DNA from 3 places in the Chryseobacterium culicis genome. Region 3 is predicted to be linked to each of the others. Evidence: riboswitches for the same ligand, from Rfam matches in the RefSeq annotation. Region 3 holds a riboswitch; each other region holds the start of a gene.

Region 1 (4,659 bases), on a different contig from region 3:
CAAAGCAGGAAAATGCTGTAGGTATTGGTAATATCGGACAACTGAAATCCCAGGGTTGTAAAAATCCCGGTTCCGATCATATTGGAAACGACGATAGCGGCGGCTGTTTTCCAGCCAATCTGATGTGAAGCAGTACTCATTTAATGATTAAAAGTTAAAATTAAGTCTTCCAAAGAAATAATTTCCCAGTGTTCCCATTTGAACCGGCGCATATTTGAATACTCCATAATATGAATTTTCATAGATCTGGCGATCCGGGAAAACATCAAATACATTATTGGCTCCTACTGTAAAATTGATATTTTTTGTGATGTCATACCCTACACTGATGTCCGTTACGACTTTCGGAGAGAATTCCTGAACGCCTCCAAATGGATAACCATCTCTTATTACTTTACCAAAATAGGTATTTCTTACGAGAAAATTGAACTTTCCTATTCCATAATTCAAGCCTAATGAAGCTTTTGTTTTTGGAGACAGGGTTTCAATGATGTTGATCTGATCCGGGCCAAAGAATTCATTTTGAGGAGTTCCTAAGTTTTCCGGAAAATGAAAGTCTGTGATTTTTGTTTCTGTATAGTTTCCGGCAAGATTAATATTTAAATTTCCGCTTCCAAGAATCCAGTCATAAGAAACAACTACATCTACTCCTTTTGTTTCAGTATCGATGGCATTTGTAAAGAATCTTCCGCTTTCTACGTTAAACTGATCCAGTCTGGGATCGGTAATATTGCTGGTAATTACAATCCTGTCTTTTACTTTTATCCAGTATCCGTCTACCGAAATATAGAGTTTGTTTAAAGGTCTCAGGGTAAATCCAGCGCTTGCATTGACAGACGTTTCCTGTTTAAGCTTATCAAACCCAAGAATTCTGGCTGCTTCGCTATCATTTCGAAAAATCCCTTTGGTTACAATTCCTGAACCGGAAGTAGAAATATCGGCATAAGAGTTATTAAAATACTGTTGTTGAAGGGAAGGAGCTCTAAAACCTGTTCCCACAGCTGCTCTAATTGCATAATTTTTTACAAATTCATATCGCACTGCTAATTTCCCATTCAGGGTATTTCCAAAATCTGAATAATTTTCAAATCTGGCAGCAGCGTCAATATTCAGTTTTTTATCCAGATCATAGGAAACATCTGCATATACTGCCGTGGAATGTCTGTCTTTTTTCACTGCATTGTTTGGAGAGAATCCGATAAAAGATTGAGATCCGCCCGCTCCAAGCACTGTTGATCCTTCAGTGGCAACATTTCCGTTGGTGTCATATTGGGTATAAGAAGCTTCATCACCGGGTTTGATCTGGTATTGTTCCAATCTGAACTCTCCCCCGAATCCGATATTGAAACGGTTTATCTTTTTGGAAACATCAAGATTAATTGTGTTTTGAAGAAAGCTGTGTGCTCCAGCATAAAAACGGGTTGGTGAATTTGCTCCTAGAGATGCATTATTGGTATTGCTAACATTGTAATTGAATGTATTGCTTCCGAATGTATTGCTAAGGTCAAAAAACCAATCATTAACATTATATTTTGCTCCTACAGCATAGGAGACATCATACACTTGTGATCCGAGATTTGCCTGAAATCCGTTCGGATAAATGGATGAAACCACATTAGACGTTTCGCTTGGAAGTCTTCTGAAACCAAACCCTTTTCCTTCTTTGATGCTGAAGCCTCCAAAAGAATAGATTTTAAATTGATCATTAAAAGGGTATTCTGCATTGAAAAACAACTGTCCCTGTCTGATCTGTGCATCTCCGATCTGAAAATTAAAATCGTCACGGGTTAATCCTCGTTCTTTAATCTTTGCATCATCTGCTGCTCTTGCCGCTTCCGGATCATCAGCAAATGCATAGGCAAAATTATTTCCAAAAATATCCAGATCATGATTTTGAGTTCGTGTTGTTTTTCCTCTATGGCTTAATTGTAGGGAAAGGTTGATATAACCCTCTTTTTTTCCTAATGAAGTCCCATAATTGGCTCCTGCCTGATAAGTATCCCCATCATTTCTTCCAGTCAATCCATACGTAAGACTTGCTGAGGCTCCCGTATTTTTTTTAAGAATAATATTGATCACTCCTGCAATGGCATCAGAACCGTATTGTGCTGCAGCTCCATCTCTTAACACTTCTATTCTATCAATCGCAATGACAGGAATTGTACTTAAATCTGTTCCTACAGATCCGTTTCCAACAGTATTCTGATAATTAACTAAAGAGGTAGAATGTCTTCTTTTTCCGTTAAGTAAAACCAGGATCTGATCTGACCCCATTCCTCTTAAGGTTACAGGATCAATATGCTCTGTCCCATCAGAAGCAGACTGTCTCACGGCATTAAACGATGGAATCACATAGTTCAGGAGATCCTGAGCCGTCATTTGTGGAGAACTTCTTTGTATTTTGTCAATATTAATAACATCTACAGGAACTGGTGTTTCCAGTTTTGTTCTTTTGACATTTCGGTTTCCGACAATGATGATATCTTCTATTTCTTTGCCTTTCTCCTCATTCTCCTGAGCAGCGACTAACATTGCCCCAAGCAATAATACAGCTGTGCTTAATTTTTTCATTTTTGTTCTTGCCAATTAATAATACGAGTCTGACGGATCTTTCCGCAGATACACAAGACTTCAAGAAATGGAATTCATATAGAATATTGACTTCACTTATCTCCCCCTCCGGGTTGGAATTAGCACCTTTACACTTCTGGAATCGTGCAGGTTGCTAAGGTTTCACCGGGCCAAATCCCTCCACCTTTCTTGATAAATCTACTGCAAAAGTAGACTATTTTTTTAAATATACAAAAAAGCAGATCTGCTGTACTGCAAATCTGCCTTTCATTATTTTATAGAACTTGTTTACACTTTTATTTTTGAAACATTAAGATGATATTAAGGTGATAAGAGTATTAAGATAAGCTTCGCTTTAAGCTTAAAAATCAGAATAATTCATCTTAACTACCCTTTATTTCTTAAATCCTTCTTAATGGTTTTACTATATTCAACATTTTTGATAAGTTAAACAACTTTATAATTTGTTTTTATTTGATCATCATCTTTTGAATGGCAATTCCGGTGTCCGATTTCAGCTGTACCAGATAGGTTCCCGGTGGATAACTGATTTTCGTTTCATGAGTACCGTTTTCTTTATCTAGCTTGAAAGAGTCCAGCTTTTTACCCGTCATATCAAAAATTAAAATTTCTCCGTTTTTTGCTTTATTGAAAATGAATCGAGCGATTCCGTTTTGTATCGGATTGTCTCCAACCTGAAGGGACAATTTGTTTCCTGCATTGATATCCATTGTTGACAAAGCACCTGCATAGTTTCCAAATATTCTGAATTCTCCAGGCTGTAAAGTAATCGGAGTTGTTGTAGAAGCCACATTCGAAATACTATCATCCATCAGATTCTGCCATTGACCTGTGTAAGGGAAATAAGGCACCACATTTTGGGAAGAAGTAGTATAATTAGCCAATACTACTATATTTTTTATTCCAGTTGTAATTGCTGCATCATACACATAAATTCTCGTGATCAGCCCATTGGGATCATTCGTAAGGTTATTGGATTCTATACTGTACGTTTTAGATTTAAAAACCTGATGGGTATTTCTGATATTGATGATTTTAGCCCATGTATCATAAACTGCTTTTCTGTTTGCATTGGTATCATATCCTAATGTAAATGCAACAGGTTTCTCATCTGTTCTGCATCCGCTGTCGATAGTTCCGTTAGCACATCTGTTGATGCTGAATTCATATCCCAATTCTCCAAACTGCCAGATCATTTTCGGACCGGGAATGGTAAAGAACGTGGCACCGAAAGTTTTCATCCTTTCAAGAGCTGTATTCAGGTTTTTAACATCATAGCTCCCATTAGTGGAGCCATAGGCAAGGTTTTTAAACATCAGCCTTTCTTCATCATGGCTTTCTCCATATCCTACAGCACTCATATTGGTAAAACCATGAAGACTGTGATTCATACGGTCATAATTGCTGTTTTCCTGATACCCCATTGTATTCTGGTTGTAAGGCTCTGTCTGCTTATTCCAAAGCATAACGCCTTTTCCTTCTACTATCCTGTAGTTTGCCCATTGCTGTTCCTCTGCATCAGTTCCCAGATGTTCAAAAATCATGTAAGAATTCGGGTCTATAGCCCACTGTCTGTCAGCATAATGCTTCATGATATCCACTCTATCCTGTTGATAAGCATTGGTACAGGCTTCATCATTTTCAGAGCAGCTTTGGGTAAAACCTTTTGTTAAATCCCAACGGAATCCGTCTATGTGATATTCAGTCAGCCATTGCTGAAGGCATCTTTCAACGTAATATTGCGTTGAAGGACTTGTATGGTTAAAATCATTAAATACATTGTACGAATGTTTCGGAACCTGATTAAAATAAGGGTTGTCTGGCGCAACATTTCCATAGCCGTCACCATCAGGATCTACATTCCACAGCCTTACCAAAGGTGAACGTCCTGTAGCGTGATTAAACGCAACATCAAGAATAACAGCAATTCCGTTCTGATGGCACAGATCTACAAATTCTTTGAATTTTTCAGGAGTTCCATAAGCTTTGTCCAATGCATAATGGAAGGAAGTATTGTATCCCCACGAAAGGTTTCCGTCAAATTCCATGATCGGAAGTAGTTCTATA
Region 2 (4,659 bases), on a different contig from region 3:
CATAATTTTCAGCACGCGAACCCAAGGTGAAATCAAACTTTTTCAATTTAGCCTGAAACTCTAAATAGGTTGAAGCAGTCTGTCTCTGATATTCAAGATTCGTTAAGCCAAAGCTTTCCGTATCATAATCCTGTTTCTCATACAATCCACCAAAGCTTACTTTTCCACCGTCAAGAAGCTTGATAGGCTGGGCATAATCTACTTTGAAGTTGGCAATATTCATGACAGATTTATTGTTCAGAATATCTTTCAACCCATTGGTAGGGCTATTGATTGGCAGATTTGGAGCAGCTGCAAATGTACCATCCTGAAAGAAATTGTCCTGAGAAAACTTACTGTCTGATCTGGTATACCCAAACTGGAAGTCCAGTTTTTGAGATTTATCAGCAAAACGTTTCTGATACGTTACTACAGCTTCCTGTCTCAAATTATTGGTATGAGCCACATCCGAAGACGTATAAAATGCCTCTCTTAAATCCTTAGGGTTATTCTCAAAAGGCAAATCTCCATGCCCGTCACTTAAAGTGTAGTTGTCATTATTGTTGTGATAAATATCGTAGTTCAATAATAATCTGTCCTGCCCTAAATCAAAAGTCAATCCTGATTTTGCAAAATATCCGCGTCCATATCTGTCGGTATGACTCGTTAAAAGCTCATCCTGCTGGCCATTCAGCATACTTTCACGGTAATTTTGTCCTACGTTCAGCTGCCATCCGAAATATTTATTTCTGGCATTTAAATTAACAGAATTGGTTGTTCTGCTTCTGTATTTGTCATAATTCGTGAAAGAATAATTCCCCGAATAAGTAGCTGTTAAATATTTATTGGCATTTTTGTTGGTGATAATATTCATGATAGCGCCTCCGGAAGTAGCCGGAAACTCAGCTCCAGGCTGGGTAATTACCTCAATTCTTTCTACAGAATTAGCGGGCATTCCTTCCAGGAAAGAGTTCAACTCATTGGATGTGATGTTCAGAGGTCTTCCGTTAAGATATACTTCCAGCATTTTTCCCTGATACATCATTCCAGCAATATCGGTAGATACAAGTCCGGGAAGTTTTTTTATTCCTTCCAGAACGTTTCCGTTATTCAGTTGAGGTTGCTCAGAAAAGTCAAAAATAGTACGGTCTGCTTTTTGTTCAACTGCTTTTTTAGTTTTGGTGATGACTACTCCTTCAATTTGTTTTTCCTGAGGTTTATTATTTTTTTCCTGAGAGAAAACAACGACAGAGCTTAACAAGGATAATGCGAAAATCGTTTTTTTCATAATGTTTTACTGATATCCGGTTAGACGCTGAAAAACAGAATTTGTTACGGTAAAATTGTGAAAATCGAAAAATTAAGCTGAAATTTTTTTTATTTCCGAAATAATTATATCTTTGCCAGGTAATTATCAAGAATCTCTAGATGGGATAGCAACCTGCAAAAACAAGCAAGGTGCTGCAATCGATAAGCCGGATCTTCCGGAAAAAATGTTTATCATTCTATCATTACTCCCATCTTGAATTTTTGTTTTAAAGTTAAAATCAAATGTTTAAAGACAAGGGAAATCACCTTACATCAGTAATTTTTTATTCTTCGGATCATGAAGTGAGTCTTCATTATTCTGATATGTTTTCATGCCATTTCTACATGCGCATGCATTGTTGTTTCTAGCCTTCTCTATTTCTAAAAAATAATACAAACATTTCGAAAATCGATGGTAACCTTAAAATATAGGGTTACAGGATTTGTATTGTTCAAAAAACAATTTTTAACAACAAAAAAGTTAACAACAAACAACATGCATAATTTCAAGAAAAAAATCTTTGTTCCTTCTATTGCGCTTATCTCAACATTTTATTATGCGCAGACAGATACCTTACAATCAAAGAAAATAGATGATGTGGTCATCCTTGGATCAAGAGGATCCGGAAGATCATTGACAGATACTCCCGTTCCCGTAGATATCATTAATATCTCAAAAATTTTAAAACAAAGCCCAACGAACAATATCAGTCAGGCTTTGAATTATATTGTACCCTCATTTTCATCCACCTCACACACGGTCAACGATGGAACTGATTTTGTAGATCCTGCACTTTTAAGAGGATTAGGTCCGGATCAGGTTTTAGTTTTACTCAATGGAAAAAGAAGATATCAGTCTTCCCTTATCAATGTTACCCTCACACCGGGAAGAGGCTCTGTGGGAACCGACCTTAATGCTATTCCGGCCTTTGCTTTAGAAAAAATTGAGGTTTTAAGAGACGGAGCTTCTGCTCAATATGGTTCAGATGCCATTGCTGGGGTAGTTAATCTCGGTTTGAAAAAAAGATTAGGACTTTCCGGGCAGGTATTTTTAGGAGGATATGCTTCGCCTGTTGCCAATAATTTCACAGGTGGGGTAGATGGGCAGACCATTTCTGTAGATCTTAATTATGGTGCTAAAATAGGGAAATCCGGATTTTTTAACATTACAGGTTCTGCGCAGTACCGTGATCCTTATTCAAGAGCTGGAGTAAGAGAAGGAGATATTTATAATGCTTATAATGCCATTAATTACAGAGCATTGCAGGATGGAGTTAATATTGACGGTTTGTATAAAAACATTACCAATACTTCCAATACTCAGCAGATTATCAATACCGTTAAACAATATGCAGCCAAGGTAGATTATTTTGGTTCTGATTTTCAATCCCAGATTTCGGGAGCAAACAGTATTGCTGACCTTCAAAAAATATTAGGTAAAGATTTTACTTCTCAGGAACTTAATTACAGAGGGTTGGAGAGACAAGATTTCAGTCTGAGAGCCGGGCAGTCTAAGTTGCAGTCCGGGCAGTTATTTTTCAATTCTGAAATTCCTGTTAATGATGAGTGGAAAGTATATTCTTTTGGTGGCTATAGCTATCGTCTTGGAAATGCCGGAGGATTTTACAGACTTCCGAATAATGAAAGAAACATCAATGCCGTTACCCCCAATGGATATCTTCCTCAGATTGAAGCTGCTGTAAATGATTATTCTCTTGCTGCCGGAATTAAAGGGAAATGGAATGGCTGGAATGTGGATTTCAGCAATACATTCGGGAAGAATACTTTTGGTTTTGGGGTGGTAAATACGTTTAATGCCTCGCTTACAGACAGCTCTCCGAGAACTTTTGATGCCGGAGGATCTGAATTCTCACAAAATACCGTCAATCTGGATTTCTCCAAAAAATATGATGTTCTGAAAGGATTGAACATTGCATTTGGGGGTGAATACCGACACGAAAATTATAAAGTAAATGCAGGAAAAGAAAATTCCTACGTTTCTTACGATATTTTTGGGCGTGTAGTAACCGCTAAAACTCCTGAAAATGAAAAAGTAACCGACTTTTTTGGAAGTATAAGACCAGCCGGAGCTCAGGTTTTTCCAGGTTTTAGTCCGGAAAATGCAGTTTCAGGAAATAGAAACAGTGTTGCGGCTTATGCTGATGCAGAACTTGAAGTTACCAACGGATGGTTGCTGGAAGGAGCTTTACGGTATGAAAATTATTCAGACTTTGGATCTACATTCAATTATAAACTGGCAACCAATGTAAAACTGGCTCCCAATCTAAACTGGAGAGGTGCCGTTTCTACAGGGTTTAGAGCGCCTTCTTTAGCTCAAATCTATTATAGCTCTACTTCTACACTGATTCAGCAGGGAAAAACTACACAGGTAGGTACTTTCAGAAATAACTCTGAAGCTGCACAGGCATTGGGGATTCCAAAACTGAAACAGGAAACCTCACAATCCTACAGCACAGGAATTACCTGGAAAATTCCGGCATTAAGCCTTACTTTCACTGCTGATGCTTATTTAATAAAGATTAAAGACAGGGTAGTACTGACTGATCTCTTCTTCCGTCCTAATGGTAATTTTACTCCAGGCTCTGATCAGGCCGTTCTTCAGGATGCGTTTGATCTGGCAAGAGCAAGCGCTGCCAACTTTTTTGCCAATGCGGTGGACTCTCAGACAAAAGGTTTGGATATTACAATTTCTCAGAATTCAAAGATTTCATCAGGAATTTCTTTGGAAAATAATTTTGGACTTAACCTTAATCAGACCAGAAGAATTGGAGATATCCATGCATCACCTAAATTGGTAAGTCAGATTGATAATTATTTCTCAGAGCCTAATAGAGTATATTTTGAAGAAGCTGTACCGCGTGTAAAAGCTACCTTATCCAATACGTTAAGAGTTTCCGGTTTTACTTTCCTGCTGCGTAATTCATTCTTTGGTAAAGTGACAGATGCAGATGTTTTAGATGCTAATTTTGATGGAGTAACGGGAAGTACAGAGCATTTCGTCCTTAATAACCGTTTGATAACAGATTTATCTGTAGGATATGATTTTAATAAAAATATTTCAGCAACCATCGGAAGCAATAACATTCTGAATATTCTGCCTTCTAAGAGTCCCAATATAAGCTCATTAACCGCAGATAATCAATTTGTGTATTCCAGACAGGTTTCTCAGTACGGTATCGGAGGAAGATTCTTGTTTGCAAGAATTGAATTCAGGTTCTAAATATTAGTTACTTAAATAAAAAAACAGAGTTATAGGCTCTGTTTTTTTATATATGTTGATGGTCTCTCAGGAAAAATTCCCTGAGTTTAGTTTTTTGCATTTATTGTGCTCGCTCTTTTTCTTCAAAATTG
Region 3 (4,659 bases):
GGTGCGGTATCAAGATCATTTTCACAGCTTGTCAGTGACAAAAATCCGATAACAGCAAATGATAGATATTTTAATTTTTTCATTGTTTCAATTTTAAAGGTTAAAGTGTTGCCTGAAGACCAAAAGTGATTGTTCTCATTGCCGGATATCTGTAATACGTTGTTCCGTCCAAAGCCTGTTCAGGATCCATTCCTTTATGTTTATAGAAGGTCAGAAGATTTTCTGCCTGGATATAAATTCTGAATTTCTTAAGTCCTATTTTCTCAAAATAATCCTCGGGAAGTGTATATCCTAAGCTTACATTTTTAAGTCTCGCATACGTTCCGGAGTAAAGGAATCTTGAAGAGGTTGAGGTCCAGTTATTCGTTGTTGTACTTAATCCAGGAACATCTGTATAAGGATTTTCCGGAGTCCATCTGTTTAGCATTTCAGCGCTCCACGCACGTCCTCCCGCACTTCCGTTATGCATGATGGAAGTATAATCGGTATCTAAAATTTTTCCTCCGATTTTGAATGTCAGTAATCCTGAAAAATCAAAATTCTTATAGGTGATACTGGTACTGATTCCTCCTGTCAGTTTAGGTAAGGCTGAACCTTGTAACAACTTTGTGGCTTTTGAATACTCTGAAGTCGTTCCTTCTACCGAATTTCCGCTGGCATCGGTAGCAACTGTTTTCCACAAAGGCTTTCCATTACTTGGATCAACTCCAGCCCATTCCGGAATAAAGAAGTCGTATACCGAACCTCCTACTGTCAACAGCTTAGTTCCTACCACAAGAGAACCTCCGGGTAATTTCGTTACCTTATTGTTTAAAGTACTCAGATTCACATCTACATTCCACTGGAAATTATCATTCTTAATGGGTGTTGTGAATAATGAAAATTCAAATCCTGTATTCTGAATGGTTCCGATATTCGCCGGATAATCACTGATTCCCAATGATGGTGCTACAGGCATATTAAACAAAAGGTCCTGACTTTTTCTTTTAAAATATTCGATATTTCCTTTAACTCTGTTATTCAGAATTGCGAATTCCAATCCTACATTTAAATTAAGATTGGTTTCCCATTTCACATTATTGGTAGACGTTTTTTCCAGCGTTGTTCCCGGTTCTCCACCAAGACTGATAAATCTGTACAACTCCTGATATGCATAATAAAGCGGCTGTCCGTTTGGTCTAAGCAGTTTATCATTTCCTTGTCCTCCATAGCTGGCACGCAATGTCAATTGATTGAAAACATTTAAACTTTTGACAAATTCTTCATTTGAAATTTTCCATGAACCTCCTACTGACCAGAATCTTCCCCATCTGTTATCTTTTGCAAATCTCGAAGAGCTGTCTGCCCTTCCTGATGCAGATAAGAAATAGGTATTGTTATAATCATACTCTACTTTTCCAAGGAAACTCAATAAACTCAATTTATTACTGTTTCCGCTGAAACTTCCCAGTAAAGAAGCGGCATCCGGCTCATAATAGTAAGGCAGTGAGAACTGACTTCTTGTTCCGGAGATTGTCTGATAATCATATTTGTAGAATTCGTGTCCTGCTAATGCATTTACATGATGTTTTCCAAACTTTTTATCATACGTCAGAATATTACTGGTTGTATAAGAAAGCGTTCTGGTATTGGTTTTCGTCACCGATCCTCCAATCTCTGCGCCTTGCCCCAATAATGGATTTGAATAATAATGTCCGTTATAATTCACCAAATCCACAGAGAAACTCGTCTTGAATTTTAGCTCCGGCAAGAAAGTAAATTCCATGAATCCTTTCCCTGAAAAGTTATCCTCTTTATTTTCGTTTTTGTCTAATGGTAAGGTTGCTGCGGCATTTTGATTCTGAAGCGCATTCGTGGGTCTGTATTTTCCAAAATCATAAATCGGGTTTCCATCAGCATCCAAAATATAAGTTCCATCTGCATTTCTTTCATAATAAGGATAGAATGAAGGAATAAATCTTGCGGCATTGATGATGTTACTGGCCTTGGAATCTGAAGAAGTAGGTGCCTGCTGAATACTGTTTGTATAACTTAAGTTCACCCCAACATTCAGCCATTTTTTTACTTCAGAATTGATTTTCAATCGGGTATTATATCTTTTATATCCTGATTCAATTGCCATTCCTTTATCATCCAGATACCCCAGAGAGAAGAAATAATTACTTTTCTCACTTCCTCCGCTGATATCAAGATCCACCTGATTTCTTGAAGCCACTCTCTGCAAGATATCTCTCCAGTCATCATTCCAAAGTGGTGATGCACCAGGTAATAGTTTTCCATCTGTACCTATCGGTTTTGGATAAGCTGTCCCATATGGATTAATGCCCAATGAAGAAACAAGATTGTCTGTTGCCATCTGCGCAGCTTGCTGAGAAGAAACTTTCCCGGATTGATATCCATTTCTCAATGCTTCCCAATATAATTGAAAGTATTGATCTGTATTTACCTGTTCATAGTCTTTTACGGCTCTTCCGGAAAATCCCTGACTGATATTAAAATTAACTTTTGCTTCCCCTTTTTTACCTGATTTTGTAGTAATGATAATGATCCCATTTGCTCCTCTTGAACCATACAAAGCACTTGCTGTAGCATCTTTCAGAACACTTATAGATTCGATATCGCTGGGACTGATAGAGTTCAGATTTCCATCAAAAGGAATTCCATCCACTACATATAACGGATCACTGGAAGCGCTTATTGAACCAATTCCTCTGATTCGGATCGTGGAAACAGCACCCGGCTGGCCTGATGCACTGGTAGTCTGAATCCCTGCAACCTGTCCTTCTAATGCTTTCGTAATATTCGTTACAGGTCTGTTATTGATTTTATCACTGGAAATTGTAGCTACGGAACCGGTATAGCTGTTTCTTTTCGCTTTTCCGTAAGCTACCACTACTACTTCATCAATTTCTTTTTCATGAAGGCTATCTTTTTTCGGTTTGGAATTCTGTGCATTTACACTGGTAATTCCCAGAAAAAAAGCAGCAACCGGAGGTATCCAAGCTTTAGAATTAAATAAAGTTTTACTAATCATAATCAATTTTATTTATCATATATTAAAATTTAGCCCTTTGCAGAAAAGTCAGCAAAGGGCATCGATAAATACGATAAACCAAATGCTTATTTTTCCTTAAAAGGCTGAACGTAACACCTTGCCCAATGGGTAGGTTGTTAAGACTTCACGGGGTCAGTTCCCTCCATCTTTCTTTATAAGCCGATCGAAATATGTTTGCAAAGCTAAAAACTTTTAGTCTACAAAACAAGTAGACTTATTTATTTTTCATGATAAATTTCTAATAATTAACATAAAATTTTAATAAAACTCATTACAATAAGGAGTTGTAGCCGTTACCATTTATTCAAACATGACAAATATCATTATTAATAATTCAATGGAACAAATATTTGAGGACACCATAATTTTTGTATTATTAATTGAAAAAACTTTTTAATTTTATAGTATGAAAGTTTTGATTATAAATGGGCCTAATCTCAATCTTTTGGGCACCCGCGAACCGGAAATTTATGGAAGTATTTCCATGGAAAGTTATTTGGAAAATTTAAAATCCGAGTTTCAGTCTCATGAAATACAATATTACCAGTCCAATATTGAGGGCGAGCTTATCAACAGACTTCAGGAGGATAATTTTGATGCAGTGGTGATTAACCCGGGAGCATTTACCCATTATTCTTATGCTATCGCTGATTGTTTAAAGAATATCCGCAAGCCAAAAGTAGAAGTACATATCAGTAATATCTACAAAAGAGAAGAATTCCGCCAGAAATCTGTAACGGCAGCTAATACGGATGCAGTTTTATCTGGCTTTGGAATGGATGGATATAGATTGGCTATATTAAGTTTGAAGTAATTTATACTTTTCCCACAGATCGCGCAGATTTTCACAGATAATTAAGGATAGTAAGAAAATAATTGATGAAGATAAAGGATAAGATTTATTGTAAAATCATTGGGCCGTATTCCGGGCAATTAACGAAGAGAAAATCTTATATTATCGAAGAAATCAACGTTGAAAATATAAAAATCTGGAATGATGAGGGAAAACTTAGGTGGTATTCAAAGTTATATTTCAGTGCAGATAAAGAATCAGAAATCATTTCCATTCATATAGATGATGAAATAGAAAATGTTGAAGCTGATGCTATAGAAGTAACCATTGAATTTTCCAACAAAGTAAAATACTGGATGACTTTCACTACTCCAAAGTATTTAGATAAGATATTGGACGAAGAATCTTATTTTTCTTCAAAACATTTTATGATCATAAAACATTTAACTGAAGAATCAATCAAATCAACAGTCTTAAAACTTGATGAGCAGGATGAATTGATTGAAAACTGTCAAAAATATTAATAAAAAAGCCTCATCAATGATGAGGCTTTTTTTATGTTATAGAGAACTATTAAATAGTCTGTTCCTGTAACTGAGGTCCTGAAGCAACTAATTTCTTACCTTCTTCAGTATCACAATACTGCTCAAAGTTTTTGATATATCTTGAAGCAAGATCTTTTGCTTTTTCTTCCCATTCTGAAGCGCTTTCATAGGTATCTCTAGGATCTAAAATACCTGTAGAAACGTTTGGCAATTCAGTAGGAATCTCAAGATTCATGATTGGAACCTGAGTTTTAGGAGCGTTATCG

What was found. A riboswitch is a leader RNA that binds a small molecule or an ion and turns the genes downstream of it on or off. The one in region 3 is predicted to bind S-adenosylmethionine.
Region 1: another riboswitch for S-adenosylmethionine. It lies ahead of CQ022_RS20110 (TonB-dependent receptor plug domain-containing protein); the one in region 3 lies ahead of CQ022_RS15745 (SusC/RagA family TonB-linked outer membrane protein).
Region 2: another riboswitch for S-adenosylmethionine. It lies ahead of CQ022_RS20470 (TonB-dependent receptor plug domain-containing protein); the one in region 3 lies ahead of CQ022_RS15745 (SusC/RagA family TonB-linked outer membrane protein).

Annotation. Positions count from the first base shown of each region.
Region 1 is NZ_PCPP01000005.1:78,612-83,270, reverse strand. It holds gene CQ022_RS20115 (APC family permease) at 1-140, opposite strand, end outside; gene CQ022_RS20110 (TonB-dependent receptor plug domain-containing protein) at 148-2,571, opposite strand; SAM riboswitch class I at 2,665-2,770, opposite strand; gene CQ022_RS20105 (alpha-amylase family glycosyl hydrolase) at 3,042-4,659, opposite strand, start outside.
Region 2 is NZ_PCPP01000005.1:157,912-162,570, forward strand. It holds gene CQ022_RS20465 (outer membrane beta-barrel protein) at 1-1,267, opposite strand, end outside; SAM-I-IV-variant riboswitch at 1,386-1,483, shown strand; gene CQ022_RS20470 (TonB-dependent receptor plug domain-containing protein) at 1,784-4,528, shown strand; gene CQ022_RS20475 (outer membrane beta-barrel family protein) at 4,629-4,659, opposite strand, start outside.
Region 3 is NZ_PCPP01000002.1:594,801-599,459, reverse strand. It holds gene CQ022_RS15750 (RagB/SusD family nutrient uptake outer membrane protein) at 1-83, opposite strand, end outside; gene CQ022_RS15745 (SusC/RagA family TonB-linked outer membrane protein) at 101-3,034, opposite strand; SAM riboswitch class I at 3,118-3,216, opposite strand; gene CQ022_RS15740 (type II 3-dehydroquinate dehydratase) at 3,462-3,869, shown strand; gene CQ022_RS15735 (hypothetical protein) at 3,935-4,372, shown strand; gene pckA (phosphoenolpyruvate carboxykinase (ATP)) at 4,422-4,659, opposite strand, start outside.